Regions from separate parts of the Streptosporangium roseum DSM 43021 genome, predicted to be linked through region 1. Evidence: predicted binding sites of a transcription regulator. Region 1 holds the regulator's gene; the other holds the start of a gene.
What was found. The regulator LexA, encoded in region 1, represses DNA repair genes until DNA is damaged. The targets are predictions, from matches to a motif close to TCGAACANNTGTTCGA.

Region 1 (14,994 bases):
TGGAGCCGCAGCCCTCGCAGACGTAGCAGCTACCGGCGGGCCGCATCTTGGTGCCGCAGGTCATGCAGAGCGGCGCGTCGGCGGTGCGGCCCTGGTGGGACTCCAGGGAGCCGCCCCGCTCCGGCGCGGCCACGGCCACGACCTCCGGGCGGGGCTGGGGCTGGGGCTGCTCGATCGGTGCCGAGGTGGCCAGCTCGGCGATGACCTCGTCGGTGTGGATCGGGGCCGGGTCCTCCCCGCGCTGCTGGGCGGCGCGCTCGGAGGCGGAGAAGATGCCGAGAGCGGCCCGGTCGTCGTAGGGCAGGTGGTCCAGGGCCAGGCGGCGGAAGATGTAGTCCATCACCGAGGCGGCCATGCGGATGTCCGGGTCGTCGGTCATGCCGGCCGGGTCGAAGCGCATGTTGACGAACTTGCTGACGTAGGTCTCCAGCGGCACGCCGTACTGCAGGCCGATGGAGATGGCCACCGAGAAGGCGTCCATCACGCCGGCGAGGGTGGAGCCCTGCTTGGACATCTTCAGGAAGACCTCGCCGAGACCGTCGTCGGGGTAGGACGAGGCGGTCATGTAGCCCTTGGCGCCCCCCACGGTGAAGCGGGTGGTGGTGCTGGGGCGCTGGTTCGGCATCCGGCGGCGGGTCGGGCGGCTGATCTCCACGACCTGGATCTCCGGCTCCGCGGCCTTCTCCTCGGTCTTCTTGTCGCTCTTCTTGCCCGCGACCGAGAGCGGCTGGCCGACCTTGCAGTTGTCGCGGTAGACGGCCAGGGCCTTCAGGCCGAGCTTCCAGCCTTCCATGTAGACCTGCTCGATGTCCTCGACCGTCGCCGCCTCGGGCAGGTTGACCGTCTTGGAGATGGCGCCGGACAGGAACGGCTGGGCGGCGGCCATCATGCGCACGTGCCCCATCGGGGCGATCGCCCGCTCGCCCATCGCGCAGTCGAACACCTCGTAGTGCTCGGGCTTGAGGCCGGGGGCGTCCACGACGTGGCTGTTGGACGCGATGTATTCGACGATCGCCTCGACCTGCTCCTCGGGGTAGCCCAGCTGCCGCAGCGCGCGCGGGATCGTCTGGTTGACGATCTGCATGGAGCCGCCGCCGACGAGCTTCTTGAACTTGACCAGGGCCAGGTCGGGCTCGATACCGGTGGTGTCGCAGTCCATCATCAGGCCGATGGTGCCGGTCGGGGCGAGCAGCGAGGCCTGGGCGTTGCGGTAGCCGTTCCTCTCACCCAGCTTGAGGCACTCGGTCCACTGGCGGGAGGCCTCGGCGTGGATGGCCTTGTCCATGCCCTCCAGCGTGCGCAGGTCGTCGTTTGCGGCGGCGTGCTTGCGCATGACGCGCTTGTGCGCGTCGGCGTTGCGCGCGTAGCCGTCGTACGGTCCGACGACCGCGGCCAGTTCGGCGCTGCGGCGGTAGGAGGCGCCGGTCATCAGCGAGGTGACGGCACCGGCGATGGCCCGGCCGCCCTCGGAGTCGTAGGCGTGGCCGGTGGCCATGAGCAGCGCGCCGAGGTTGGCGTAGCCGATGCCGAGCTGGCGGTAGGCGCGGGTGGTCTGGTCGATCTTCTCCGTCGGGAAGTCGGCGAAGGTGATGGAGACGTCCATCGCGGTGATGATCAGCTCGGTGATCTTCACGAAGCTCTCGATGTCGAAGGAGTTGTCGTCCTTCAGGAACTTCATCAGGTTGATGCTGGCCAGGTTGCACGAGGAGTTGTCCAGGTGCAGGTACTCCGAGCACGGGTTGCTGGCGGTGATGCGGCCCGTCTCCGGGCTGGTGTGCCAGTCGTTGATCGTGTCGTCGTACTGGACACCGGGGTCGGCGCACTCCCACGCGGCCGTCGCCATCTTGCGGAACAGCCGCCCGGCGTCGACCTTCTCGATGACCTCGCCGGTGAGGCGGGCGCGCAGGCCGAACTCCTCGCCCTTCTCCACCGCGCGCATGAACTCGTCGGAGACGCGCACGGAGTTGTTGGCGTTCTGGTACTGGACGGAGACGATGTCCTTGCCGCCGAGGTCCATGTCGAACCCGGCGTCGCGCAGCGCGCGGACCTTGTCCTCCTCGCGCGCCTTGGTCTCGATGAACTCCTCGATGTCGGGGTGGTCCACGTCCAGGACGACCATCTTGGCCGCACGGCGGGTCGCGCCGCCGGACTTGATGGTGCCCGCGGAGGCGTCCGCGCCGCGCATGAAGGAGACCGGGCCGCTGGCCGTGCCGCCGCTGGAGAGCAGCTCCTTGGAGGAGCGGATCCTGGAGAGGTTCACGCCGGAGCCCGAACCGCCCTTGAAGATCACACCCTCTTCCTTGTACCAGTCGAGGATGGACTCCATCTGGTCGTCGACGGCCAGGATGAAACAGGCGCTGACCTGCTGCGGCGAGGCGGTGCCCACGTTGAACCAGACGGGCGAGTTGAAGCTGAAGACCTGGTTGACCAGAGCGTGCTTGAGCTCGTGGTCGAAGATCTCGGCGTCCTCCTCGCCGGCGAAGTAGCCGTGCTCGACCGCGGTCCTGGTGTAGACGCCCACCACCCGGTCGATGAGCTGCTTCAGGCTCCACTCGCGCTGCGGGGTGCCGACCGCGCCGCGGAAGTATTTGGTGGTCACGATGTTGGCCGCGTTGACCGACCAGGAAACGGGGAACTCGACGTCCCGCTGCTCGAAGTTGATCGAGCCGTCCCGCCAGTTGGTCATCACGACGTCACGGCGCTCCCAGCGCACCTCGTCATAGGGATGCACTCCCGGCGTGGTGAAGATGCGCTTCATCTTCAAGCCCTTGCGCAACCGCTTGCCCCCACGCGCGGCCGCGCCACCGATCGTCTCCGTCATGACTTCCCCTTCCGGGGCTCCCCAGAGCCCTCGAGTCGGACCACATCAACGCGCCGCTCTGTCCCCCGGCGCCCGGGGTATGGATCAGTCCTGCTGGACGGAGCGTTCCGCCCGCAGCTGCTTTATCTCTGTTTCGAAATCGGCCAGGGTCTCGAAGCTCCGGTAGACCGAGGCGAACCGCAGGTAGGCCACCTCGTCCAGCTCGCGGAGCGGCCCCAGGATCGCCAGCCCGACCTCATGGGCGGCGATCTCCGCCGCTCCCGTGGCCCGGATGCTCTCCTCCACCCGCTGACCCAGCTGGGCCAGCGAGTCCTCGCTGACGGGGCGCCCCTGGCACGCCCGCCGGACGCCGGCGATCACCTTGTCCCTGAAGAACGGCTCGGTCACCCCGCTGCGCTTGCTCACCATGAGAAGCACCGTCTCCTGCGTGGTGAACCTGCGCCCGCACTCCGGGCACGTGCGCCTGCGGCGGATGGCTCCGCCGTCCTCGGTGGACCGGCTGTCGATGACCCGCGTATCAGGATGACGACAGAACGGACAGTGCACGCGTGTCGCCCCCTTGAGCCGGCAAGTGGCCCACCTTCTCGTGCATTCCACGGCGTCCACGCCAGACGCTTGCGCACGCCCCTCGAATGGTCGAGATGCGGTAATGGAAACACAATCTATGGTGAAGACCACCGATGAAGCCACTAGATGTTGTGGTCCAACGGTAGGAGGGTCGGCTCATGAACGCAAGTTGAAAGGACCCCGTCAGACGAAGTCGCTGATCAGCGCGTCACATTCGAACGAGTCGGGCGTGTCGCCCCTCCGGCACCCCCTCAGGGGGCGGAACCGTCCGGCAGGTAGAGCCGGGTCCCGGGCCGGATCACGGAGTCGGACAGGCCGTTGAGATCCATGATCCGGCGGATCGTCGGAGCCGGATCCCCGCCTTCCGTCACGGCGTCCGCGATCTCCCACAGCGTGTCACCCCCGCGCACCACGACCCACGACAGCTCCTCACGCCCCCCGTGCTCGAGCGCCGAGGCGGCGTCGATGCGCGCGCCGACCCAGAGCGCCCCCAGGGTGACCAGCGTGAGCGCCGCCACCACCACGATCCGGCCCCGCCTGGTGAGCCGGAGCGGCGGATCAGGATATCGGACGCCCCCCGCGGCCCCGGGGCGCCGGGCGGGCGGGCGCCCGGCCCTCCCTGTCGTCACGGTCGTCTTCATGATGGCCCCCCAGCACCCTCGACCTGGCCGAACACACGTCGAAGAAAGATCGGCGAATCGAACACGATGTCGATCGAACTCCCGTACGATGTTGTACACCACGTCACCGCTGATTTCGAGAATGACTCGAACAATTGTTTGAATACGATCTTCAACGGCGGTACGGTCGCTGTGTGCGACGCGAGAGATACAGACCGGGAGGCGAGGAGATCGTATGAGCGAACATGACGAGAACGTTTCGGCCGTCAGCGACCTGGCGGTGCGCAGGCGTGACTCCCTTGGCCTCACCCCCAGGCAGCGGAAGATCCTTGAGGTGATCCGCGACTCGGTGCAGCAGCGCGGCTATCCGCCCTCCATGCGAGAGATCGGCGAGGCGGTGCAGCTCACCAGCACCTCCAGCGTGTCGCACCAGCTGACGGCGTTGCAGCGCAAGGGCTATCTGCGCCGTGATCCGCACCGTCCCCGCGCGCTGGAGGTCCGCCTTCCCGGCGAGCCGGCACTGTGGGTGGATCCCGAGTCCCGTGACGACGAGACCCCGATCAGCCGCCCGACCGCGGCCTACGTGCCGCTCGTCGGCCGGATCGCCGCCGGCGGCCCCATCCTCGCCGAGGAGAGCATCGAGGACGTCTTCGCCCTCCCCAAGCAGCTCGTCGGCGAGGGGACGCTCTTCCTGCTCCAGGTGACCGGCGACTCGATGATCGAGGCCGCCATCGCCAACGGCGACTGGGTGGTCGTCCGGCAGCAGCCCGTGGCGGACAACGGCGACGTGGTCGCCGCGATGATCGACGGCGAGGCCACGGTCAAGACCTTCAAGCGCAAGGACGGCCACGTCTGGCTCGTCCCGCACAACCCGAACTACGACCCGATCCCCGGCGACGAGGCCACCGTCCTGGGCAAGGTCGTGGCGGTTCTGCGCAAGCTCTGAGACAACGCACCGGAGGAGCGGGGTCCCACGATCGGGACCCCGCTCCTCGTCAGGCGCCTCAGTGGCGACCGCCCGCCGCAGCAGGCCCCGCGCCGGCCGCCGACGTGCCCGACGCGGAGTTCGGCCGTCCCGGTGCCGCACCCGAAATCGGGGCGGATGGCGGTGGTGTCCTGTAGCCGGATCGGCGGCGGTCCCTGGTGGGGGTCCGCGGTGGCGCCCCAGCCGAGCAGCTTGACCGGCGAGTGGGTCAGCCCGGTCGGGCCGGGCGAGCGCCGGAGCCGAGGGCAGGCCGATCCGGATGAGTACGGCGCCCCCGGTAACCGCCTTGAATAGAGCCTTGAACAGAAGGGCACGCGTTTTTCTCCCTTATCGGAGGTGCGGAGATGCGCTGATTCTGTTTTCGGATGGAAATAAGCCACAAGTGATGAAATTTCGGTAGTTGCTATGGTCGGCGACCTGTTCTTGGGTCACGAGACGTTCTACGCTCGCTCCCCACAGAGCGCGGCGGGCCCGCGCCGTCCTCTCAGGGATGGAAGCGCGGGAAACCCCCGGCCGCCCGCCTCGACACCGAGGAGCGTCCCCATGCCTCGCCGTCCCCCCGAGCCGGCAGCCGACCGGGGCACCCTGCTCCGCTCCGGCCCGTTCCACCAGGCCCTGCGTGTCTGCATCCGGGAGAGCGGCCTGTCCCTCGACCGCATCCGGTCCCGCCTGGCCCAGCGCGGGCTGGCGGTCGCGCTGTCCACCCTGAGCGACTGGCAGCGGGGGCACCGGCGTCCCGGCGGCGAGCAGTCCCCGCTGGTCGTCACGGCCCTGGAGGAGATCCTCCGGCTTCCCGGCGGCTCCCTCACCCGCCTTCTCGACCACGGGCCGGGGCTGGATGAGCGCTCCGGAGCCCTCGGCGAGCTGCTGGACGCGCTGCCGGGCTCCCGCGACCAGGACGCCGCCATCATCACCCAGCAGCAGAAAGTGCTGATCGACGCGGCCCGGCGGTGCGAGTCGGTGTGGACCCGCACGCTGATCAGGGCCCGGCGCGACGGCATGGACCGGTATGCGATCAGGTCGTTCGTCGACCCCGGCACCGATCTCGACGGCCGCGAGATCCACGCCCTGGAGAACTGCAGGGTCGGCACCATCCTGCGGCACCACGCGCGGGGGGTGATGGTCGCCGAGCTGCTCTTCGACCACGCGCTCCGGGCCGGCGACACCTGGGTCTTCGAGTGGGAGAGCTTCGACAGACCGGCACAGCCGTGCGTCGACCACGGCCACGGCTTCCGGCAGCCGGTCGGGCACTTCCTCGTCCAGGTGCGGTTCGACCCCGCGGCCCTCCCGGCCGAATGCCATTCCTACGTCAGGTCCGGACCGGACGCGAAGCCTTGCCGGACCGGCGTCCTGGTGCCCAACGCCCACCACACCGTCCACGTGGCCGCCTCCGACGTGGTCTCCGGCGTGCTGGGCATCGCCTGGCGCTGGCCGTAAACCTCTCTTCCCGCGATTGGGCCCCCCGAAATTTCGCACCATTGACGGCGCGTGCGCGCGTGATTACGTTCACCTCAAATTGACAGTAAAGTTTCCTGTTAATTAACCCCCCAGTTCCAGCGCGTAGAGGCGGCGGCCCATGGCGAATCAACATGTCCTGAAACTCCTAGCCGCGGTGGGGGTGATGCTCCTCCCCCTGGGGGCGGTCGTCGCGACGGCACCCGGCGCTTCCGCGGCCGTGACCGTGCCGCTCCGGGCCAACGCGGGCGGGTCCGCGCTCACCGACGCCGCGGGTGACCAGTGGGTCGCCGACAAGGCCTACTCCAGCGGCGACTGGGGCTACCAGACCAGCTACGGGAGCGGCTCGACCGGCGGTGCGATCGCCGGGACGACCGACGACTCCCTCTACCAGAACTACAACACCTTCAACAGCTGGGGCGGCTACCGCTTCGACGTCCCGAACGGCACCTACCAGGTGACGCTGAAGATGGTCGAGGACTGGGCCAACGCGGCCGGTCAGCGCAAGTTCGACGTCCGCGTCGAAGGCGTCAACGCGCTGACCGCCTTCGACATCTTCGCCTCCTGCGGCGCGCTCACCGCCTGTGACCGGACCTTCCCCGCGACGGTCAGCGACGGCGCGCTCAACGTCCAGTTCAACATGAACGGCGGCGCCAACTACGCGACCGTCTCCGCCATCTCGGTGACCGGCGGCGGCGGAGGAGGCGACACCACGCCCCCCAGCGTCCCCGGCAACCTGCGCTCCACCGCCACCTCCTCCTCCAGCGTCTCCCTCGCCTGGAACGCCTCCACCGACAACGTCGGCGTCACCGGCTACGAGATCTACCGAGGCACCACCCTCGTCACCACCGTCACCGGAACCACCCACACCGACACCGGCCTGACCCCCGCCACCGCCTACAGCTACACCGTCCGCGCCCGCGACGCCGCCGGAAACCGCTCCACCGCCAGCAACCAACTCAACGTCACCACCCAGGACGGCGGCGGAGGGGGCGGCAACAAGCTGCTGGGCTACTTCACCCAGTGGGGCATCTACCAGCGGGCCTACCACGTCAAGAACATCGTCACCAGCGGCTCGGCCGCCAAGCTCACCCATATCAACTACGCCTTCGGCAACGTGCAGAACGGCCAGTGCACGCTGGGCGACACCTACGCCGACTACGACCGTTTCTACCAGGCCGGCGAGAGCGTGGACGGCGTCGCCGACACCTGGGACAACGGCGCGCTCCGCGGCAACTTCAACCAGCTCCGCAAGCTGAAGAAGCAGTTCCCGAACATCAAGGTGCTGTTCTCCTTCGGCGGCTGGACCTGGTCGGGCGGCTTCGGCCAGGCGGCGGCCAACCCCGCGGCCTTCGCCGAGTCCTGCTACCGCCTGGTCGAGGACCCGCGCTGGGCGGATGTGTTCGACGGCATCGACATCGACTGGGAGTACCCGAACGCCTGCGGCCTCACCTGTGACACCAGCGGCTTCTCCTCCTTCAAGAACCTGATGTCGGCACTGCGCTCCCGCTTCGGCTCCAGCTACCTGGTCACCGCCGCCATCACCGCCGACGCCACCTCCGGCGGCAAGATCGACGCGGCCGACTACGGCGGCGCCGCACAGTACCTCGACTGGTACAACGTCATGACCTACGACTTCTTCGGTGCCTGGGCAGCCCAGGGCCCGACCGCGCCGCACTCACCGCTGAACACCTACAGCGGCATCCCCATCACCGGTTTCGACTCCGACTCCGCCATCCAGAAGCTCAAGAGCAAGGGGGTGCCGGCGAGCAAGCTGCTGCTGGGCATCGGCTTCTACGGCCGCGGCTGGACCGGCGTGACCCAGGCGACTCCGGGTGGCACCGCCACCGGCGCCGCCCCGGGCACCTATGAGGCGGGCAACGAGGACTACAAGGTCCTCAAGACCCGCTGCCCGGCGACCGGTACGGTCGCGGGCACGGCCTACGCCCACTGCGGCAACCAGTGGTGGAGCTACGACACCCCCGCGACCATCGGGGGCAAGATGAGCTACTCGAAGAACCAGGGCCTGGGAGGGGCCTTCTTCTGGGAGCTCACCGGAGACACCTCCAACGGTGAGCTGATCAGCGCGATGAAGAGCGGCCTGGGCTAGAAGATCACCGAAAGTCTTGCTGGTGAGGGGCGTCTCGATGCCGAGACGCCCCTCATCGCCATGTGCTGGAAGGGATGATCACCCAAGTGCCGTTCCCGGCTGGTGACGGAGGCACCCTGCGCCGTGGCCCCCGGAACACGGTCACGGTCACGGTCACGGTCGACGACAGGGTGCCACGCCGAGCCTCGGTGGCCTGCCCCGGAACGCGAGACCGCCGCCTGTCACGGCGGTGACCAGGCCGGGCCGGGCCGGCAGGAGAACGCCGAGAACATGATGCCCGCGGTCGGATTTTCGGCCGAAGCCACGGGGACCCCTACCGTATGACGCAGAGGGGGCGGGTCCTGCGGGCGTAGGAGCGGGCGGCCACCAGGAGACCGAGGCCCAGCCCGGCGAAGGCCAGCCCGCCGAATTCGATCATCCAGACGGACCCGGTGGCGGTGAACCCGGTGATCGGCTCGATGGCCGGCACCACGCCGAGCACGCTGGCCGGCGCGTACACCGTGAGGGCGACGCCGTACAGGGACAAGGCCACTGCGATCATCCAGGCCGGGATCAGCGGCAGCAGGCGCGGCACCCGCACCCCCGACAGCCACAGCGTCCATCGGGGGAACACCATGCCCCACCGGTACATCAGGCCGGCCAGCAGGAAGACCCCGAAGAGGGCGGCCAGGACAGTGATGTCGACGCCCACAGCGGCCAGGGCGTGGGCGGCAGCCGGCGCCTCGGCGTTGATCGCCGCCCACTCCTCGGCCGTGACGCCGAGCGCGCTGCCGCCGAGCGTCCACACGGTTTTCACCGCCGACCAGGGGATGAGCCCGCACATCAGGAGATAGACCGCCACCTGAGCGCGCGGCGTGGCGGTGGAGGCAGGCGGGTGGGTGCGCCCGCCGGTGGCCCCCCGGTGGGCCAGGCCGCAGCGGGGGCACCTGCCGCGCAGGCGGCGCAGGGAGCCGGTCGCGACGAGGGTCAGCAGCCCGGCGGCCACCGAGGTCAGCAGGACCTGGACCAGGCCGGTGGGGCTTTCCACACCCGCGCCCGACAGCAGCGTCACCAGATGGAGCGGAAGGCTGATCATCCCGACGGCGAACACCGCGATCGTCACGGCCAGCGTGGCGCCGACGGCCGCCTGGCCCGGCAGCTTGCCGGGACTGGCCAGGCACGCTCCGGCGGCCAGTACGGCGAGCGCGGCCAGCAGGAGCAGGGCGGCGGGCGGGTAGGGGGCGGTCGCCGTCCAGGGTACGGCGGTGCCGGTCACCGCCCAGCCCAGATGGACGACCGCGTACAACGCGCACCACAGGGCGGCGTTTCTGGCATGTATGGTCACGCACTCACGCTTTCGCGCCGCCGCCGGCGGGTCCTCCCCCGCCGGCGCCATCCCTTTCCCCCGCACGGGGGGTTCGCTCAGAGCGGCCCGGCCGGCCTCACCTCGCAGATGATGGCGGCTTGGACGACGCGGCCGGCGTGACGGGGGGTGAGTGGAGCGCCGGCCCTTCAGCCGCGCCCTTCCCGGAGCAGCTCCACGACGGCGGTTATGTCGGAGTCACTCCAGCCGTGTCCGGCGGCTTCCTCGTAGCGCTGCTCGACCAGCCGGGCGATCGGCAGCCGGAGCCCCTTCGACTCCGCGACCTCGGCGATGAGCCGTACGTCCTTGGCGCCGAGCCGCGTAGCGAACCATCCTCGGTGGTCACCGTGGAGGATGTCGTCGAGCCGGTTGTGCAGAGCGGGCGCGACGGTCGGCCACCGCAGGAGGAGGTCCTTCAGCATCGCCTCGTCGAGACCTGCCGCCTGACCCGCGGCCACCGCCTCGGCGACGACGGCGACACCCGACATGAGCAGGTAGTTGTTCAGGAGCTTGTAGGTCAGGGCGCTGCCGGGATCGTCCCCGCAGTACCAGTGGACGGCGAACAGGTCCTGCCAGACGGGTCCCAGCCGGTCCACGAGACCGCGGTCGCCCCCCAGCAGGCCCATGATCTGACCGTCGACGACCGCCTGCGGCCCTCCGATGACGGGCGCGGCCACGAACCGGCCCCCCGGCGCCAGCCCTGTCAGCGCGCGGGACGTGTCCGGGGAGACGGTGCTCATGTCGGCGACAACCGGCGCGCCGGCCCCGGCCCCAGCCCCGGCCCCGGCCCCGGGATCAGAGCCGGAAACGGAGCCAGGCTCGGAGCCGAGTTCGGAGGCGTCCCCGGAACCGGGATCGGAGGCAGGCTCGGAGGCGGGCTCGGCCAATCGTGCCATGACCTCACGGACCGCCTGATCGTCGGCGAGCGACATCAGCACCGCGTCGGCGTCCCGCGCGGCCTCCGCCGGCGAGAGCGCCTCGGCGGCGCCGGCGTCGATCACCTCGGAGGCCTTACCCGGCGTCCGGTTCCAGACCCTGACCGCATGGCCGCGGCCGAGCAGCCGCAGGGCCAGTGCCCGCCCCATGCTGCCCATCCCGAGCACCGATACCCGCATGCCTCATCCCCCTGTCAGGCATGGTTTTCCTCCCCCGGTCACCCTCTACGCGAGGGAGGCCGGAAAAGGCCTGAAAGGCGAGGAAGCCTTTAAGCGGTGCCGGCGCGGGCCCGGCAGGCGGTGTCGGCAGGCGGTGTCGGCCGCGGTCCGGGTGGGCCCCGGACCGCGGCCCGCCTCACCTCGCCGTGCCCCGCTGTGCGAGGTGCCGCAGGTATTCGCTCCGGTTGAGCGGGTTGCCGTCCGACCGCGCGCGCACCGGGACCGGCCCGAGGACCGGCCGATCCCCCGACGGTCGCGACCACCAGACCCCTTCTCCGTGGGACAGACCGGGCAGTTGCCGCTCGAACTCGCGCACCCGACGCGCGGGGATGTCCCCCTTGACCGACCATGTCTCCGTGCCTCCGGAGGACTCCATGATGTCGGCTCCGAGCGCGGCGAGCTGGGCGGTGACGGCGCTGAGCCCGTCAGGGGGGACCTCCAGCTCGAAGGCGTGGCAGGGCTCGTAGACCCGGGTTCCGGCGATGTCCAGGGCGCGCATCAGGACCAGGGGCGTGAGGCCGCGGAAGTCACCGGCCGTGCTGACCGGGGCCGCGTAGCCCGTCCGGGTCAGGGTGACGAGGCAGCCGGTCACCGCCCAGCCGTGCAGCCCCTGCTCCAGGGTGCGGCGCACGGTGTCCTCGATCGCCCGGTGGAAGGGGCGCGGCAGTGAACCGAGCTCGACCTCCCGCCTGAAAGTGATCCCCGGCCCGGTCGCGGGTTCGACCCGCAGCCCGACGGTCGCGAAGAAGCCGCCGGGCCCGTGCTCGCCGATCTCCTCGCAGGCCTCCCCCACCCCCACCGGCCGTTCCAGGTGGACCGTACGGCTCTGCTCGAACACGGCCTCGACGCCGAACTCGTGGAGGAGGGTCTCCGCGATGACGTCCTTCTGCACCTCGCCGTAGAGCAGGACCGAGGTCCCCTCACCGGGGACGGCACGCGTGTGGATCAGTGGGTCCTGGTCGGCGAGGCTCACGAGCGCGGCGTGCAGCCGCGCGGCCTGCTCAGCCTGCTTCGGCCGGGCGAGGGCCTCCAGGGTGGGCGGCGCGAAGTGCGACTGGCCGGCGAGCCCGCGCGCCGAGCCGACCTGGTCGCCGACCCGGATGCGGGACAGACCCCACACCTTCGCAATGTCGCCCGCCGCCGCCTGGTGGGCCTCCCGCCGTACCGGCCCGATGACGTGGAGTGCGGTGATCTGCTCGCTGTTCTCGCTGACGTCACCGTCCGCCTCCAGCCGGTAGGAGGTGATCCGCTGCCGCGCGCGCAGCTCACCGGAGTGCATCCGCAGGTAGGCGACCTTCTCGCCGGCACCGCCGCGTTCGACGGCGAAGACGGTGGCCCGGGGATCGCCGTCTCCGGTGCCGCGCGCCGGCGGGAGCAGCCGTGAGATCCCGTCGATGAGCGCCTCGATCCCCTGGCCGGTCAGGGCCGAGCCGAAGAACACCGGGTGGAGCAGGCCTGCGGCGGTCTGGGCGCGTACCTCCGCCAGGACGCGGCCGGCGGTGGGGATCGAGCCGGCGACGAGGTCGGCGAGCAGCGTATCGTCGCTCTCTGCGAGGATCTCCGCCACCCGGGAGCGGGAGTCCGGTCCGTCCAGGGAGATCGGGACGGTGCGCGCGGCCGGGGAACCGGCCTGCCGGACCGCGTTCATGGGGACGACCTGCGGTGACAGCTTCCGCCGGATGTCGGCCAGCATCTCCTCGTGCCGGGCTCCGGCACGGTCGATCTTGTTGACGAAGACCAGGGTCGGCAGGCGCATCTTCCGCAGGGTCTTCATCAGGACGCGGGTCTGCGCCTGGACGCCTTCCACGGCCGACAGGACCAGGACGGCGCCGTCGAGCACGCCGAGTGCCCGTTCGACCTCGGAGATGAAGTCGGAGTGGCCGGGGGTGTCGATCAGGTTGACCTGTGAGGTGCCGACGGTGAAGGAGGCGACCGCGGAGCGGATCGTGATGCCGCGCCGCCGTTCGATGTCGCCCGTGTCGGTCTGGGTGCTGCCGGCGTCGACGCTGCCGAGCCGGTCGATGGCGCCGGTGTCGAACAGCAGTCGCTCAGTGAGACTGGTCTTGCCCGCGTCGACATGGGCGAGGATGCCGATGTTGAGGGTGTGCATGAGTGCTGGAGGCCTCGAAAACTCTCGTCCGGATAGGGCGCTGTGAGATTCCGAAGGCTCGCCGCATCGCATGCTCCTGGTGGTGATCGGTCTGTCGCCGACATCATCGCATCGATGTGCCCGGCGTTCGAGGCAATAAATCCGGCCCGCTCCTGAGCGGGCCGGCGAGCGGCAGGCGGCCTCGCCGGACGGTCCGTAACGGCGCCACACCTACCGGAAAGCGGAGACCCGTGACGGCGTGCCGCCCGCCGTACCGGACGGGGCTCGGGTGGGCCCGTAGGCCGCGGACGGCTCCGCGGGGACCGCGGCTGGGGGCGCCCGCCGTACGAGCGCCCCGGAAAACCGCTAAGGGACGATGTTGACCAGCTTGGGCGCGCGGACGACGACCTTGCGCGGAGCCCCGGACAGGAAGGACTGGACCTTCTCCGAGGCGAGCGCCAATACCTCCAGCTCGGCGTCGGAGATCTCCGGGGAGACCTCCAGCCGGTCGCGGACCTTGCCGGCGACCTGGACGACGCAGGTGACGGAGTCCTGGACCAGCAGGGCCGCCTGGGCCGCCGGCCATCCGGCCGTGGCGACCGAGGCGGGGTGCCCCAGACGCTCCCAGCCCTCCTCCGCGGTGTACGGCGCGACCAGGGACAGCATGACCGCCAGGGTCTCGGCGGCCTCGCGGACGGCCGGGTCGGCCGCGCCGGGGCCGGAGTCGATGGCCTTACGGGTCGCGCTCGTCAGCTCCATCATGCGGGCCACCGCGACGTTGAACCGGTGCGAGTCGACCAGCTTGGTGACCTCGTCGATGGTCCGGTGGACGGCCTTGCGCAGGTCGAGGTCACCGGTGGCGAAGTCCACGCCGGGGGCGGAGGCCGCACCGGCTTCGGCCATGACGCGGAAGGCGCGGGCCAGGAACTTCTGCGAGGCGGCCGGGGAGACGTCGGCCCAGTCGATGTCGTCCTCCGGCGGGCCGGCGAACACCACCGTCAGCCGGACCGCGTCCACGCCGTAGGAGTCGATCTGCTCGCCCAGGTCCACGCCGTTGCCCAGCGACTTGGACATCGCCTTGCCCTGGTTGATCACCTGCCCCTGGTTCAGCAGGCGGGTGAAGGGCTCGGTGAAGTCGACCATGCCCATGTCGTGCAGGACCTTGGTGAAGAACCGCGAGTACAGCAGGTGGAGCACCGCGTGCTCGACGCCGCCGACGTACTGGTCGATGGGGCCCCACTGGCGCAGCTTCTCCACGTCGAACGGGCCGTCCTCGTAGGTCGGGTCCACGTAACGCAGGAAGTACCAGGAGGAGTCGACGAAGGTGTCCATCGTGTCGGTGTCGCGCCGGGCCGGGCCGCCGCACTTGGGGCAGGCGACGTTGACCCAGTCGTCGGCCGACGCCAGCGGGGAGACACCCTTGGGGGCCAGGGCCTCGCCGCGCAGGTCGGGCAGGGTGACGGGCAGCTGGTCGTCCGGGACGGGGACCTCGCCGCAGTCGGCGCAGTGGATGATCGGGATCGGGCAGCCCCAGAAGCGCTGGCGGGACAGCAGCCAGTCGCGCAGGCGGAAGTTGACCGTCGCCCGGCCGGTGCCGCGCTCGGCCAGCACTCCGATGATCTTCCGGATCGCGTCGGCCTTGGGCAGGCCGTCCAGCGGACCGGAGTTGACCAGGGCCCCCTCGCCCGCGGTGGCGACACCGGTCTCGCCCGGGTCGGCCAGGCCGGTGTGGACCACGACCCGCACCGGCAGGCCGAAGGTGCGGGCGAAGTCCAGGTCGCGCTGGTCGTGCGCGGGGACCGCCATGATGGCGCCGTGGCCGTAGTCGGACAGCACGTAGTCGGCCGCCCA
Region 2 (14,994 bases), 4.8 Mb from region 1:
AGACGTCGCTGCGGGCGTCGGTGGCACCGGAGGTCACCTGCTCGGGCGACATGTAGCCGATGGTGCCGATCATGACGCCCGTCCGCGTCTGGTTGGTCGCCTCGATCGCGCGGGCCAGGCCGAAGTCCACCACCTTGACCCGGCCGTCATCGCTGAGCAGTACGTTCTCCGGTTTGACGTCCCGGTGGACCAGCCCGGCCTGGTGCGCGGCGCCCAGCGCGGCGAGCACCGGGATCATGACCTCTAGGGCCTCGCGGGCGGGCAGCCTGCCCCGGGCACGGAGCACGTCGCGCAGGGTGCGCCCCGGCACGTACTCCATCGACAGGTAGACGTTGTCTCCGTCGGTGCCCTGGTCGAAGACATGCACCACGTTGGGGTGCGAAAGGCTCGCCACCGACTTCGCCTCGCCGATGAACCGTCGCACGAACGCGGGGTCCTCGGCGAGGGAGCGGTGCATCACCTTCACGGCGACCGTGCGGTCGAGCCGGATGTCCAGAGCCAGATAGACGGTCGCCATGCCGCCCCGGGCGATCCGGGACTCAACGCGGTAACGCCCGTCGAGGAGTTTCCCGACTAGGGGGTCCGTAAGCGTCGTGTCCACCCGGCTGAGTTTACGGGCGATTTGGCGCCCGCAGGGTCCCGGTGTTCCAAACCGATGCCGAGAAGTTGACTGTTTCCTATGGATTCATAGGGGACGACGCCTCCGCGTAGCGCCGCCGGGGGATCCGCCCCGCCAGCCGGGCCTGGCGGCCCGCGACGACCGCCGAGCGCATGGCCTGCGCCATCAGGTCCGGCCGCTGCGCCCGGGTCACCGCCGTGGCCAGCAGCACCGCGTCGCAACCTAACTCCATCGCCAGCGTCGCGTCACTCGCCGTGCCGATCCCGGCGTCCAGGATCACCGGCACCTTCGCCGACTCCACGATGAGTTCGATGTTGTGCGGGTTGCGGATGCCCAGCCCCGAGCCGATCGGCGCGCCCAGCGGCATCACCGCCGCGCAGCCCGCCTGCTCCAGCCGGCGCGCCAGGGCCGGGTCGTCGCCGATGTAGGGCAGCACCACGAACCCGTCGGCGACCAGCCGCTCGGCCGCGTCGAAGGTCTCGATCGGGTCGGGCAGCAGGGTCCGCTCGTCGGAGATGACCTCCAGCTTGACCCAGTTGGTCTCCAGGGCCTCCCTGGCCAGCCTGGCGGTCAGCACGGCCTCCCCCGCGGTGAAGCAGCCGGCGGTGTTCGGCAGGACCTTGATGCCGCGCCTGCGCAGCACGTCGAGCACGGAACCCGGCGCGGACGGGTCCAGCCGCCGCATCGCGACCGTGGTCAGCTCGGTGCCCGAGACGGCCAGCGCCTGCTCCAGGACCTCCAGCGAGGGCGCGCCCCCGGTGCCCATGATGAGGCGGGAGGAGAACTTCTCCCCGCCGATGGTCAGATCGTCGTCCACGTCCCTCAACCCCCCTGCACCGCGGTGAGCACCTCGACCCGGTCGGCCTCCACGAGCGCGGTGGAGTCCCACGAGCCCCGCGAGACGACCTCGTCGTTGACCGCCACGGCCACGCCGCTCCTGGTCCCGGTCAGCCTCTGTACGGCCTGCGTCACGGTGGCCCCGGCGGGCAGCTCGTGCGCGGTGCCGTTGATGGTCACTTTCATCAGTGCTCCTGGAAGCGGAGTGGTGAGCAGATCTCCAGCAGTTCCGGCTCCGCCTCGCCGGAACAGAGGTCGGCGGTGAGCGGGGCGAGCAGCACCCCGCCCCGGTGGTGTCCCGTGGCCAGGGACAGGCCCGGCAGGGCGGTGGGCCCCACCAGCGGCAGGTTGTCCGGGGTGCCGGGGCGCAGGCCCGCGACCACGTCGGCGAGCTCCAGCTCCGTCACGCCGGGGACCAGCTCCCGAGCGTCGCGCAGCAGTTCCCACAGCCCTCCGGCGGTCACCCGGGTGTCGAAGCCCATCTCCTCCTGGGTGGCCCCGACGACCAGCTCCCCGTCGCCGCGCGGCACCAGGTAGACGTGCGAACCGTGCACGACGCCCCGCACGCACCGCTGAAGGACCGGCACGGGGGAGCGCAGCCGCATGATCTGGCCCTTGACCGGCCGCACCGGCGGCAGGACCTCGGGCGGCAGCCCCTCCAGCGTGCCCGACCAGGCCCCGGCTGCCAGGATCACCCGCGCCGCACCGACGGTCCCGCCGCCGGCCAGCCGTACGCCTGTGACCGCGCCTGCGGCCGTCTCCAGCCCCGTGACCCTGGCCCGGACCTGAGCGCCCCCCCGCCGCTCCAGGGCGGCCAGGAGGGCCCTGGTGACCCTCCTGGGGTCCACCCACGCGTCCGCGCCGGCCAGCAGGCCGCCGCGGACCGACGGCGCGAGCATCGGCTCCAGGCGGCGGCACTCGCGGCCGGTGAGCCGCTCGGCGGGCAGTCCCAGCTTGTCGACGAACGCGGCGAGGTCGTCCAGCACCGCCAGGTCGTCGGCGCCGAAGGCGACGTCCAGCGTGCCGTCGGTGCGGTAGTCGAGGTCGTGACCGCTGTCGGCGGTGAGCTCGGCCGCGAACGCCGGCCACCTCGCCAGGGAGGCCAGGCCCAGCCGGAGGAGGGGTTCCTCGGTGTAGGTGACCTCGCTGACCGGCGCCAGCATGCCCGCCGCCGCGTGCGAGGCCCCTGAGGCCGGGGCGGGATCGACCACCGCCACCGTCAGCCCCCGCCTGGCCGTACGCCAGGCCACCGAAAGCCCGGCCACGCCCCCGCCGATGACGAGGACGTCGAAACGGTGCGCCATACGTGCTCCGCTCCCTTCGCCGGCATGACCCGGATCAGGTTCGTGGCGGTCGAGGGCCCGCTTGCGGCCGCGCTCGGCCCGCCGTCGGCCCCGCGCCGTGCTCGCTCGCGCCTGTGGCGCGACGTCCTCGCACGTCACCGGGCTCACCGCGGTCCTCGTCGCTCCGCAGCCCTCCTCTCAGCCCGGTGCGTTCCGGGCTCCCGCGCGTCTTGTCCCTCCCACCCTAAGGGCTGGCACAACACGCTTACCGCGCCCGGTGTGAGCTAAATACCGTTTTCGTTATCAAACCGCGTTGGCAGCGGGTCGGCCCGGCCGCTTAGGCTCGTGAGTTGTGAATCATGTCGTGGTGGTAGGCGCCGGCCTGGCCGGCGTGCGGAGTGTCGAGGCGTTACGGGCCCGCGGGTTCGGCGGCACGATCACGTTGATCGGCGAGGAGACGCACCGGCCCTACGACCGTCCACCGCTGTCCAAGAGCGTCCTGCTGGGCGAGACCGACTCCACGGTCGTCGACTCCGACCTGGACGCCCTGGAGGTCGACTTCCGCGCGGGCGTGGCCGCCAAGGGGCTGCGCGAGGGCGTGGTGGAGACCACCGAGGGCGAGCTGGCCTACGGCGGGCTGGTCATCGCCACCGGCGCGCGCCCGATCCGGCTGCGCGGCGACGGCCCGCAGCACGTGCTGCGCACCATCGACGACGCGCTCGAACTGCGCGCCCTGCTCACCTCGGGGACGAAGGTCGCCGTCATCGGCGCGGGCTGGATCGGCGCGGAGGTCGCCACCGCCGCCCGCCGCGCGGGCTGCGAGGTGACCGTCGTCGAGGCCGCCGGCGTCCCGCTGAGCGCCGCCCTCGGTCCCGTGGGCGCGCACACCGTCTCCTGGTACGCCCAGGCGGGCGTGGACCTGCGCCTGGGCACCGCGGTCGCCTCCGTCGACCAGGGCGGGCTGACCCTGGCCGACGGGTCCACCGTCGAGGCCGGCGTGGTCGTCACCGGCGTCGGCGTGCGGCCCTCGGTCGAGTGGCTGGCCGGCTCAGGCCTCGAACTGGAGAACGGGGTCGTCACCGACGAGCACCTGCGCACCTCGCTGCCGGACGTGGTCGCCGTGGGCGACTGCGCGGCCTGGTGGTCGCGCCGCTACGGCCGCCGCATGCGGGTCGAGCACTGGGACACCGCGCTGGGCGCCCCCGACGTGGCCGTGGCCGCGCTGCTGGGCGACGACGCGGTCTACGACCCGGTGCCCTATTTCTGGTCCGAGCAGTTCGGGCACATGGTGCAGTACGCCGGGCACCACGACGGCGAAAGCCTGGTCCTGCGCGGGGACCCGGCCACCGACGCCAAATGGGCGGTCTGCTGGGTGGCCGAAGACCACAGGCTCACCGCCGTCCTCGCCGTCAACCGCCCCCGCGACCTGGTCCAGGGACGCCGTCTCATCGAGCGCGGCCAGCGTCTCGACGTCGATCGCCTGGCCGACCCTGCGGTAGCGTTGCGCGACTGTACGGCGGCGTAACCTCGCCGCCAGGTGTTTGGCGAAGGGCTCGATGTGGTAGTGGTGGATTCGTGACGCTTTCTGTTGCGCAGATCGACCGGGAAACCGACCAGCTGGTGGGCGAGTGGCTCACCCTGAGTGAGGTGGCCAGGCGGCTCAACCTCAGTGCCGGTCGTGCCAAGCAACTTCTCAAGGACCGCAAGCTCATCGGAGTCCGGCGGGGAGGCGGCGAGCCCCAGGTCCCCGCCGCGTTCCTCGGGACCGACGACGTCGTCAAGGGACTGCCGGGCACGCTCACCGTGCTGCTCGACGCCGGATACAGCGACGTCGAGTCACTCCGGTGGCTGTTCACCCCAGACGAGACCCTGCCGGGGTCACCGGTGGACGCGATCGTCGCGGGCCGCCATACCGAGGTCAAGCGGCGTGCCCAGGCCCTCGGTTTCTGACGCCCGCCTCTACCTGTGCACCGACGGGCGCCGTGACCGGGGAGATCTCGCCGACTTCCTCGACGCGGCGCTCGCGGGCGGGGTCGACATCGTGCAGCTGCGCGAGAAGGGCCTGGAGGCGCGCGAGGAGCTTGAGCTCCTCGAGGTCTTCCGCGCGGCCTGCGACCGCCACGGCAGGCTGCTGGCGGTCAACGACCGGGCGGACATCGCCTACGCGGCCCGTCCCGACGTGCTCCACCTCGGCCAGGACGACCTGCCGGTGCCGGTGGTGCGCGACATGCTCGGCGACGACATCCTCATCGGGCGTTCCACTCACGCCGACGAGGAGGCGTCCGCCGCGGCCGTCGAGCCCGGTGTCGACTACTTCTGCTGCGGCCCGATCTGGCCGACGCCCACCAAACCCGGGCGGCACGCCCCGGGGCCCGGCCTGCTGCGGCACGCCGCGTCCCTGGGCACCGACCGGCCCTGGTTCGGCATCGGCGGCATCGACCTCGCAAACCTGGACGAGGTCATCTCGTACGGCGTGCGCCGGGTCGTGGTCGTGCGGGCGATAACCGAGGCCGACGACCCGAAGGCGGCCGCCGAGGAGTTCCAGCGGAGGCTGGCCGCCGCGGGCTGAGGGGCGGCGGTCCCGACGGCGGACCCGGACCGGGCGCGCTCATGGCCGTCCCCGGCCGGGCGCGCCGGACCGGGGCGGGTGCCTTGCAGGGCGGGTGCCTTGCGGGGCGGGTGCCTTGCGGGGCGGGTGCCTTGCGGGGCGGTCCACCGCCGACGGGCCCGGGGCCTGAGCCGACGGGCCCGGGGCCTGACCGGGCGCCCGCCGCCCGGACCGGGTCAGGTGCGGCGGGAGGTCGCGGCCACGGCCAGGTGGGCCAGGGCCGCACGGGCCTCCTCGGTGATCGGGGCGTCGTCCAGCGAGGTCAGGGCGTCTTCCAGATAGTTCTTGATCATCTCCTCGCACGCGACGAGCGCCCCGGTCTCGGCGATGATCTGGCGGAGCCGGTCGATCCCGGCCGCGTCCAGCGCCGGGTCGCCGAGCGTGCCGCGCACCGCCTCCGCCTGCGCGGGGGAGGCGACGGAGAGCGTGCGGGCGATGAGCATCGTCCGCTTGCCCTCCCGCAGGTCGTCTCCGGCGGGCTTGCCGGTCTCGGCCGGGTCGCCGAACACCCCGAGGATGTCGTCGCGGAGCTGGAAGGCGATGCCCACGGACCGGCCGTACTCCTCGCAGAGCCGGTCGATCCACGGGGCGCGGCCCCGCGCGGCCAGCACCAGGCCGAGCCGGAGCGGCTGCTCCACCGAGTATTTGCCGCTCTTGAAGAGGGCGACCCGCAGCGCGCTGTCGAAGGTGTTCTCGCCGTGGGCCTGCTCCAGCAGGTCCAGATACTGGCCGCACATCAGCTCGGTGCGCATGTGGTCGTGGACCTGCTGGGCCGCCGCCAGCGAAGCGGGGGGCAGGCCGCTGCCGCGCCACATCTCGCCGGACCAGATGAGCATCAGGTTGCCCAGCAGGATGGCCGCGCCCTCGCCGAACTGCTCGGCCGAACCGTGCCAGCCCGCCTTCTCGTGCAGCGTCTGGAACCTGCGGTGCGCCGCCGGCATGCCCCGGCGCAGGTCGCTGGCGTCCATCACGTCGTCGTGCACGAGGGCGCTGGCCTGGAGGAGCTCCAGCGAGGCGGCGGCGGTGAAGAGCGCGGGATCGTCGCCCCCGCCCGCGCCGCGCCAGCCCCAGTAGCAGAAAGCCGGTCGCAGACGCTTGCCGCCCGCCAGGAACTCCTCGGCGGCGGAGATGAGAGGGGCCACCTCGGGTGCGCTGACCTGGGGTAGCTGCCGCTCGACGAACTCTTTGAGAGAACGATCCACTTCGAAGCGGATGGTATCGAGCGCGGCGGCGGAAGTGGTCATGCACTGACATTATCTGGCCAGACCGACGACTCCTATCTGTAGAGGTGGGTGTTTCGTCCCCTGCTCATGGTTGTGGCGGCCGGCCGGGCGGCCAGTACCCTAGGGATATGGCTCTGGGTCGCCCGTCAATCCTTCCCGACCGCGTGCCCACCGTCCGCGAGCTTCTCGCGGCCGGTGGCCGGTCGTTCTCCTTCGAGTTCTTCCCTCCGAAGACCGACGAGGGCGAGCGGCAGCTCTGGCGTGCCATCCGGGAGCTGGAGGCGCTGCGTCCGGCCTTCGTGTCGGTCACCTACGGCGCCGGCGGCGGCACCCGCGACCGCACGGTCGGCCTCGTGGAGCGGCTCGCCCACGAGACCACGCTGACCCCGGTGGCCCACTTCACCGCCGTCAACCACTCCATCCGCGAGCTGCGCCACCTGGTGGGCCGCTTCGCGGACGCGGGCGTGCGCAACATCCTCGCCGTGCGGGGCGACCCGCCCGGCGACCCGACGGGAGAGTGGGTGCGCCACCCCGAGGGCGTGCTCTACGCCGACGAGCTGGTCCGGCTGATCCGCCAGGCCGGCGACTTCTGCGTCGGCGTGGCGGCCTTCCCCTACAAGCACCCCAGGTCGGGCTCGGTGGAGGCCGACACCGAGCACTTCGTCCGCAAGTGCCGTGCGGGCGCCGACTACGCGATCACCCAGATGTTCTTCCAGGCGGACGACTACCTGCGGCTGCGCGACCGGGTGACGGCCAGGGGCTGCGACACCCCGATCATCCCTGGCATCATGCCCGTCACGCAGATGAGCACGATCGCCCGGTCCGAGCAGCTGTCCGGCGCGCCGTTCCCCGCGGAGGTGGCGGCGCGGTTCGAGGCCGTCGCCCACGATCCGGCCGCCGTGCGGCAGCTGGGGGTCGAGCACGCCGCCGAGCTCTGCCAGACCCTGCTCGACGAGGGCGTGCCCGGAATCCACTTCATCACCTTCAACCGCTCCAGCGCGACCCGCGAGGTCTACCAGGCCCTCGACGTCGCGCCGGCGAAGGCCGTGCTGACCGCCTAGCGGGACCGGCGGTGCCGGCCGGCTCGGGCCCTCTCGCGATGCCATCGGCGGGGCACGTCACCCGCCGGAGTGCGAGGGAGCGGTCGAGGGCGGCCCGGAGCCGCTGCCCGCGGCCCCCTGGCGGGCCCACCCCTTCAGCGGGAGCACGGCGCCGAGGATCGCGTAGCGCTCGTAGCCGCCGGGGAAGACGAACTGGGTGAGCAGGTCGACGAAGCCGACGCTGCGGTAGAGGTGCCGGGCCGCGGTGGGCTGGTCGCGGGTGGACAGGACGGCGGTGCGCTCCGGGCGGCCGGCGCACATGCCCATGACCAGCGCCCGGCCGATGCCCTTGCCGTGGTGGTCGGGGTGGACGTGGATCTCGGCGAGTTCCAGGGCGTCGCCGAGCCAGCCGCGCGCGCTGCCCTCGCCGTTCCGCTCCGCGATGGCCCGGTGGACGACGTCGTGCCACCACTGCCCGGGGACCCCGTGGAAGCCGTAGGCGAGGCCCACCGGCGTCCCGTCGGGGCGTTCGGCGAACAGGCAGGTGAATCCCGGGTGGAGGGCGTGGTTCCCCATGATCGTCTTTCGGCCGGGGAGCTGGTCGGCGGGCGGGTCCATCGCCGCGATGTAGATCTCCAGGACCGCGTCCAGCCGGGTGGTGAACTCATCGGGTCCGACCCGTCGCAGTCCGATCACGCCACGCACCCTAGCAGGGCAGACATCGGCCGGGGTGTCGAAAGGTGCGTAAGTGATGTTTAGCAATTTTCATAAATCACTGGAGCGCTTTTTACCCGCGGGCACAGACGGGAGGGCGGCCGGCCGCCGCGGGGGAGGGGACGGGCCCGCCGCCCGCCCTCTCCGTCCCGTACGGCGGCGGCTCCTTGAGCACCCGGGCCGCGGCGGGTGGCCGAGCCGGACTACAGCAGGTCCTTGAGCGCCTCCCGGTCGCGGGCGACCACCGCGCGGCCGTCCTCCGTCAGCACGATCGGGCGCTGGATCAGCACGGGGTTGGCGACCAGGATCGCGATCCACCGGTCCCGCTCGCGCTCGGCCGTAGCCAGGCCGAGCTCCCCGGCCCGATCCTCGCCCATCCGGGTGAGGTCCCACGGCTCCAGGCCGAGCAGGTCCAGGACCTCCGACAGCTCGGCGGGCGTCGGCGGATCGTCCAGGTAGCGGCGGACGGTCACCTCCCGGCCGGAGTCGGTGAGGGCCGTCAGCGCCGCGCGGCTCTTGGAGCAGCGAGGGTTGTGCCAGACGGTGGTCATCGGTCCTCCCGCGCCGGACCGGCGGGCGGGGTGCCGCGCCGGGGGACGCCCGCGCTCCAGCCGGTCAACGCTCCACCTCCACCGGGGTGCCGTCGGTGATGCGGACCAGTTCGGCGAAACTGGTGGGGAAGACCGTGTGCGGGTGGCCCGCGGCGGCCCAGACGACCTCGTACCTGCCGAGCCAGGTGTCGACCAGCGTTCTGAGCGGGGCCGGGTGGCCGATCGGGGCGACGCCGCCGATGACCTGTCCGGTGGCGGTGCGTACGAACTCCGGGGTGGCCCGCTTCACCTTGGCCGCGCCGACGGTCTCCGCGATCAGGCCGGTGTCCACCCGGTGGGCGCCGCTGGTGAGCACCAGGAGCGGAGCCCCGTCGGCGTCGAAGACCAGGCTGTTGGCGATGGCGCCGACCTCGCAGCCGAGCTGCGCGGCCGCGGTCGCGGCGGTCGGGGTGGCCTCGGCGAAGACGACGATCTCGCCGGCGACGTTGTGCTCGCCCAGGACCGCGGCGACCTTCTCGATGTTGGGATGCAACTTTTCTGGCACGCGGCCACTCTAAACAGATTGACCATTGATTACCGCTTCATCACCTCTGGCGGAGACAAGCGGTTCGTACACTATGGTCCCTTGGTTCGGACATCGGTGACACGAGGGGATGATTTTACGTGGGGGTTGACCGGCGGCTCGGAGTGGCCGCGCTCATGACAGCGGGGGCCGTGCTCGTCTCTTCGCTCGGCTCCCTCGGCGTCGCGAACGCCCAGGCCGCCCCCTCGGCGGCCCGGGTCGTCGCGGCGGAGGCCGGAGCCGCCGCGTTCGTCGCGCCCGGCAAGACGCTCAAGATCGGTGCCAAGGGCGCCGAGGTCAAGGTGCTTCAGACCCGGCTGAAGGAGCTCGGCTACGCGCCCGGCAAGATCGACGGCCGGTACGGCGGGGCCACCCAGGCCGCCGTCTGGGCCTTCCAGAAGGTCAACGACATCTCGCCGACCAGCACCGTGGCGCGCAGGACCTGGAACGCCCTGGAGGCGCCGAGGACGCCGAAGGTGCTGGTGCCCAACGGCAAGCCGACCCGGGTCGAGATGAACCTCGCCAAGCAGGTGATGGTCCTCTACGTCGCCGGGCAGGTGAAGCTGATCAGCCACACCTCCTCCGGGAGCGGGATCCCGTACTGCGAGACGGCGAACTGGAACGGCAAGGTCCAGCGCTTCTGCGGCGACGCCCGCACGCCGACGGGCGACTACAAGACGACCTGGCGCAGGAACGGCTGGCACAAGTCCTACCTCGGCCAGCTCTACAACCCGATCTTCTTCAACGGCGGCATCGCCTTCCACGGCGCTCTGTCGGTGCCGCTCGCCCCGGCCTCGCACGGCTGCGTCCGGCTGCCGATGAACGTGGCGGGGATGCTCCCCGGCCTGCTGGGCAAGAGCGTCCCGGTGCACGTGCGGGGCAAGTTCGTCCGATAGCCGCAGGTCGAGGCCCCGGGAGATCCTGATCTCCCGGGGCCTTGCCGTCTCCGGGGAGATCGAACCTTTGTTCGTCGCTTTACTTGACACTACGAGTGATCGAATTTATGTTCGATGTAATGACGTGGGACTCGCGGATCACGTCCAGGGCGGTCGATCGTGCCCGCGCCGTCGTCGCAGACGGCAGGGCCGGGTCGAGGCGGACGGGGAGAGGGGAAGCTCCTCGTCCCGCCGCCCGGGGAATTTGTCGGTGGGGTCTGCAAGTGTTGACGTCACCGGCGAAGTCGCCGGGAGCCGCTTGCGACCTAGGAGGCTGAAGCACATGACCCCTCGGCTCAGCGATTCCGGCGGGCCCCGGTTGTCGCCCACGGTGCGGGCGCACCTGACCGACGCGCGTGACTGCCTGGAAGAGGCGGCCGCCGCCCGGACCCCCGCCACCCGTTACGTCGCCGCCCACCTGGCGGCGCTCAGGGCGGCCGCCGCCGTCCTGGCCGCACGGCCGCGCCCCATGGACGGCCGCAGGCGCCGGCTGCGCAGCGCCTGGGAGCTGCTGCCCGAGGCAGAGCCGCGGCTCGCCGACTGGGCCCCCTACTTCGAGGTGAGCGCCACCAAGCGGGCCTCCGCCGAGGCCGGGATGACCCGCGTGGTGTCGGCCCGGGACGCCGAGGAGCTGATCTCCGAGGCGGAGCGCTTCGTCACCACGGTGGAGGGGCTGCTCGGCGTGCCCACCCAGCCCATGCTGCCCGGCCGCGTCCCCCTCGCCGGCTAGGCGCACTGACCCGAGAGGCCGGGCGTCGGCGCCCGCCGGTCGCGCCCCCGAGGCCCGGCCCGCCGACCGTGTGCCCCGAGGTCCGGCCCGTCGGCCGCGTCCCCTGAGGCCCGGCCCGTCGGCCGTGTGCCCGCCCGAGGCGCGGCCAGGCGCCCGCCGGTCGGGCTCGCCGTACCACGGGGCCTTCAGCGCCTCCGCCCGCCGTGGGCCGGTTCCGGCCCGCCCGGCGGCGTCTGGGGCCGGTCAGGCAGCCGAGGAGGCCGGGCGGGCGGCCCGGTGGCGCAGCAGGAGCATGGCGGCGTCGTCGCCCAGCGGACGGCCCACGTGGCGGAGCAGGTCGGCGCGGAGGGCGTCCAGCGCGAGCTGCGGGTCGGCCCCGTTCAGCAGGTGCGCCCTGGCCGGGAGCGGATAGAACTGACCCGTTCCGTTGCGCGCCTCGATGACCCCGTCGGTGTAGAAGAGGACCTGGTCCCCCGGCTCGAACGGGATCTGGTGCGGCACCGGCTCGCTGGCCTTCAGCGAGCCCATGCCCAGCGGGAGCGCCTCGTCCGGGGGGTCGGCGAACCAGTGCTCGCCGTCGGCGCCGAGGACCATGGGCGACGGATGGCCGCAGTTGATCACGGTGATCGAGGTGCCGCCGGTGATCTCGGCCAGGATGCCGGTGACGAACTGCTCGCCGGACAGCTCCCGGGTCAGGGCGTTCTCCAGCCGGGCCACCACTCCCTGGAGCTTGGCCTCGTCGTGCGCGGCCTCCCGGAAGGCGCCGAGGACCACCGCGGCGGTCTCCACGGCCTCCAGGCCCTTGCCCTGGACGTCTCCAACGATGATCCGGACCCCGTGCGGGGTGGTCACCACCTCGTACAGGTCACCGCCGATCCTGGCCTCGGCGGTGGCCGAGGTGTAGGAGACGGCCACGCCGATCCCCGGCCCCGCGCGGCGCGGCACGGGCCGCAGCAGCACGCGCTGGGCGGCCTCGGCCACCGAGCGGACGTCGGCCAGCTGCCTCTCGTGGCGGAGCCGCCCGGCGCTGGCCAGCACGCTGGCCACGGTGACGCCGAGGATGGCGACCATGGTGATGTTGGTGCGGGGCGTCCAGAGAATGTCGTTGTAGAGGCCCAGGGCGACGCACAGGGCCAGGGCGATCACGCCGACCACCGTGGTCCTGGCCAGCCCGCAGGCCACGCTGGCGAAGGCAGGGCCCAGGGCGAGCAGGGGCAGGAGGCCGGACGTCGGGCCGGAACCGAAGTCGATCAGGGCCACGAGGGCCATGACGATGAAAGGCAGGAGCTTCAGGGTGTCCTGGGTCCTGCTCCCCCCGACGGAGGTCAGCAGCCTCAGGAACGCGCGGGTCTTGGTCGACCCCAGAGACGCCATGAGGGCGTCGAGACGGCTTTTTGGGCGTCTTTGAGAGTGATCGTGCCGATCCTCTCCCCCTGCCATGTCCACCACATCTCGTTAAATGCCATGTTTGCCTTTTCCTACCACAGGGACCGTCGCCCGTGGCGCGATGAAGGCGATGTTCTAACGAGACGGCAAGTTTTCCCGGTGGGTGGGCACGCCGGGTCCCGGCGCACCCACGACCGGACAGGTCGTCAGAAGGATTCGACGGCGCGTCGTGCCTCGGGGTCCAGGACACCCCAGTTGATGAGCTCCTCGGTGAGCTCGGTGGGGGACTTGTCGTAGATCACGGCGAGGGAGCGGAGATCCTCCTGGCGGATGGACAGCACCTTGCCGTTGTAGTCGCCACGCTGGCTCTGGATCGTGGCCGCGTAGCGGGCGAGCGCGCCTGCCTTCTCCTTGGGGAGCTGGGCAAGACGCTCAAGGTCGATCACAAGCTTCGGTGTCGGGCCGAGCGGGCTCGGGGCGGCGCCCCCCGGCAGCAACTCCGAGACCGGAACTCCGTAGAAGTCGGCCAGCTCGGCAAGCTTCTGCACTGTCACGGCGCGGTCCCCGCGCTCGTAGGAGCCGACGACAACCGCCTTCCAGCGTCCACGGGACTTCTCTTCGACTCCGTGCAGGGACAGGCCCTGCTGGGTGCGGATGGCGCGGAGTCGTGCACCCAGCGACTTGGCGTACTCAGACGGCATGGTGTGGCCCCCCGGCTCTCTTATGTACTGCTTTCACTTGATTGTGCTCCCTCGCAACATATGCCCCAACCACCGGGTTGATGCCCGGGGTAGGCACCTTCGGTGACCGGAGCGTCAGGGTTTACCCGATAACGCCGCGAGGTGTGGTTACGGACAGTGACGGTAAAGCGGTGGACGCCTAAGGTCAAGCTGATTGGAAAAAAGATGTCGAATCCGATCCGACGTGGTCCTCCGCAAACGCCGCACTTGTCCTACCCCGCATAGTGAATCATCAAGGTTTCCCCTGCTTGCCACCGGATCCAGGCTTCTTCGGTGGGTTTCGGGGCAACATCATCACCGGGCACGGCGCTGCGCGTATGATCTTCGATGAGATGTCGCCGAGGAAGACCCGGCGCAACGGCCCCGTTTCGCTGGAGGCGCAGATCAGCATCGAACCCTCGCAGTCGGTGCCGCCCAGCGCCGCCGCCACGTTCCTGCCCTCCAGCACCGCCACCTCCACCTCCACCCTCCGGTGCCCGCGAGCGGCCGCCTTGAGGTCGGCCGCGACCCTCTCCCGCAGCCGGTTGAGCATCTCCTCCTCTATCCGCGCCTGCCGCCCGCCGCTCAGCACCAGGGTGATCAGGCGCAGCGGCACGTCCATCTGCAGGGCCGTCGCGGCGGCCTGCCGTACCGCCTCGCCGGAGGCGGGGGCGCGCCGGTAGGCCACGGTCAGCCGCTGGATCCGGGGCGGATGCTCCTCGCCGTACCCCCGGGGCGCCAGGGCGACGGGCACGGGGGAGGCGTGCAAGAGCTGGTCGGCGGTGCTGCCCAGGCGGATACGGCCCCGGCTGCCTCCGGGGGCCGAGCCGATGACCACCACGTCGGCCTTGCTCCTGCCGACGAGCTGCACCAGGCCGCGCCCGCTGCCCCGGTGGCCGTGCAGGACGTAGTCGATCGGCACGTCGTCCACGTCCGCCAGCAGCCGCCGCGCCTGGTCGAGGGTCTGAGTGGCCTCTTCGGCCACGTACGCCTGCCACTCGGCGTCGATCTTGCCGGGCCCCGGCGTGGTCCAGGCGGGGGCGTGCACGTGGGCGACCGTCAGCCGTGCCCCGGTCTGCCTGGCCAGCAGCAGGGCCAGCCAGAGCCCGTCCTTGCCGCGCGACTCGGGGATGAACCCGGCGAGAACATGCTCGATCTTCATCGGACGCTCCGGTTGAGACGGGAGTGGCGGTAGCCGTACAGGAAGTAGGCCAGCAGGCCGACCAGGATCCAGATGGCGAAGGCCAGCCAGGTGACCCCCGCCAGCCCGAGCATCACGATGATGCAGAAGATCACACCGAGGATCGGCGTGATCGGGAAGAGCGGTGTCCTGAAGCTGCGCGGCAGGTCGGGCCGGGTTCGGCGGAGCACCAGCACACCGACGTTGACGATGGCGAAGGCGAACAGGGTGCCGATGCTGGTGGCCTCGGCGAGCTGGCCCAGCGGGATGAACCCGGCGAGCACCGAGACGAACGCGGCCACGATCAGCGTGTTGGCCACCGGGACCTGGCGGCGCGGGTTCACCTTCTCGAAGATCTTCGGTATCAGGCCGTCGCGCGACATCGCGAACAGGATGCGGGTCTGGCCGTACAGCACGGTGAGGACCACGCTGGCGATGGCGATGACCGCGCCGAAGGAGATGATGATGCCCGCCCAGGTGGAGCCGGTGGCAAGGTCGGCGATCAGGGCGAGGCTGGCCTCGGTGGTGTCCGGGTCGAACTGCTGCCACGGCATGGCGCCGACGGCGGCCAGCGCCACCGCCACGTAGACGATCGTGACGATGACGA

Region 2: SROS_RS13525 (SAV_6107 family HEPN domain-containing protein) is a predicted target of LexA. The motif match lies at 10,393-10,408, and genes of this name have one in related genera.

Annotation. Positions count from the first base shown of each region.
Region 1 covers NC_013595.1:7,862,343-7,877,336, forward strand. Annotated here, with positions in the region: gene SROS_RS34360 (vitamin B12-dependent ribonucleotide reductase) at 1-2,821, opposite strand, end outside; gene nrdR (transcriptional regulator NrdR) at 2,906-3,367, opposite strand; gene SROS_RS34370 (LysM peptidoglycan-binding domain-containing protein) at 3,640-4,029, opposite strand; gene lexA (transcriptional repressor LexA) at 4,244-4,954, shown strand; gene SROS_RS34380 (hypothetical protein) at 5,537-6,430, shown strand; gene SROS_RS34385 (glycosyl hydrolase family 18 protein) at 6,570-8,558, shown strand; gene SROS_RS34390 (hypothetical protein) at 8,872-9,882, opposite strand; gene SROS_RS34395 (NAD(P)-dependent oxidoreductase) at 10,050-11,015, opposite strand; gene otr(A) (tetracycline resistance ribosomal protection protein Otr(A)) at 11,191-13,164, opposite strand; gene leuS (leucine--tRNA ligase) at 13,510-14,994, opposite strand, start outside.
Region 2 covers NC_013595.1:3,021,544-3,036,537, forward strand. Annotated here, with positions in the region: gene pknB (Stk1 family PASTA domain-containing Ser/Thr kinase) at 1-601, opposite strand, end outside; gene SROS_RS13465 (thiazole synthase) at 678-1,436, opposite strand; gene thiS (sulfur carrier protein ThiS) at 1,442-1,642, opposite strand; gene thiO (glycine oxidase ThiO) at 1,642-2,760, opposite strand; gene SROS_RS13480 (NAD(P)/FAD-dependent oxidoreductase) at 3,092-4,264, shown strand; gene SROS_RS13485 (Rv2175c family DNA-binding protein) at 4,315-4,689, shown strand; gene thiE (thiamine phosphate synthase) at 4,667-5,308, shown strand; gene SROS_RS13495 (polyprenyl synthetase family protein) at 5,524-6,591, opposite strand; gene metF (methylenetetrahydrofolate reductase [NAD(P)H]) at 6,699-7,631, shown strand; gene SROS_RS13505 (GNAT family N-acetyltransferase) at 7,689-8,306, opposite strand; gene SROS_RS13510 (arsenate reductase family protein) at 8,528-8,875, opposite strand; gene SROS_RS13515 (YbaK/EbsC family protein) at 8,940-9,419, opposite strand; gene SROS_RS13520 (L,D-transpeptidase family protein) at 9,539-10,333, shown strand; gene SROS_RS13525 (SAV_6107 family HEPN domain-containing protein) at 10,656-11,102, shown strand; gene SROS_RS13530 (PP2C family protein-serine/threonine phosphatase) at 11,346-12,476, opposite strand; gene bldD (transcriptional regulator BldD) at 12,695-13,189, opposite strand; gene SROS_RS13540 (universal stress protein) at 13,461-14,369, opposite strand; gene SROS_RS13545 (amino acid permease) at 14,366-14,994, opposite strand, start outside.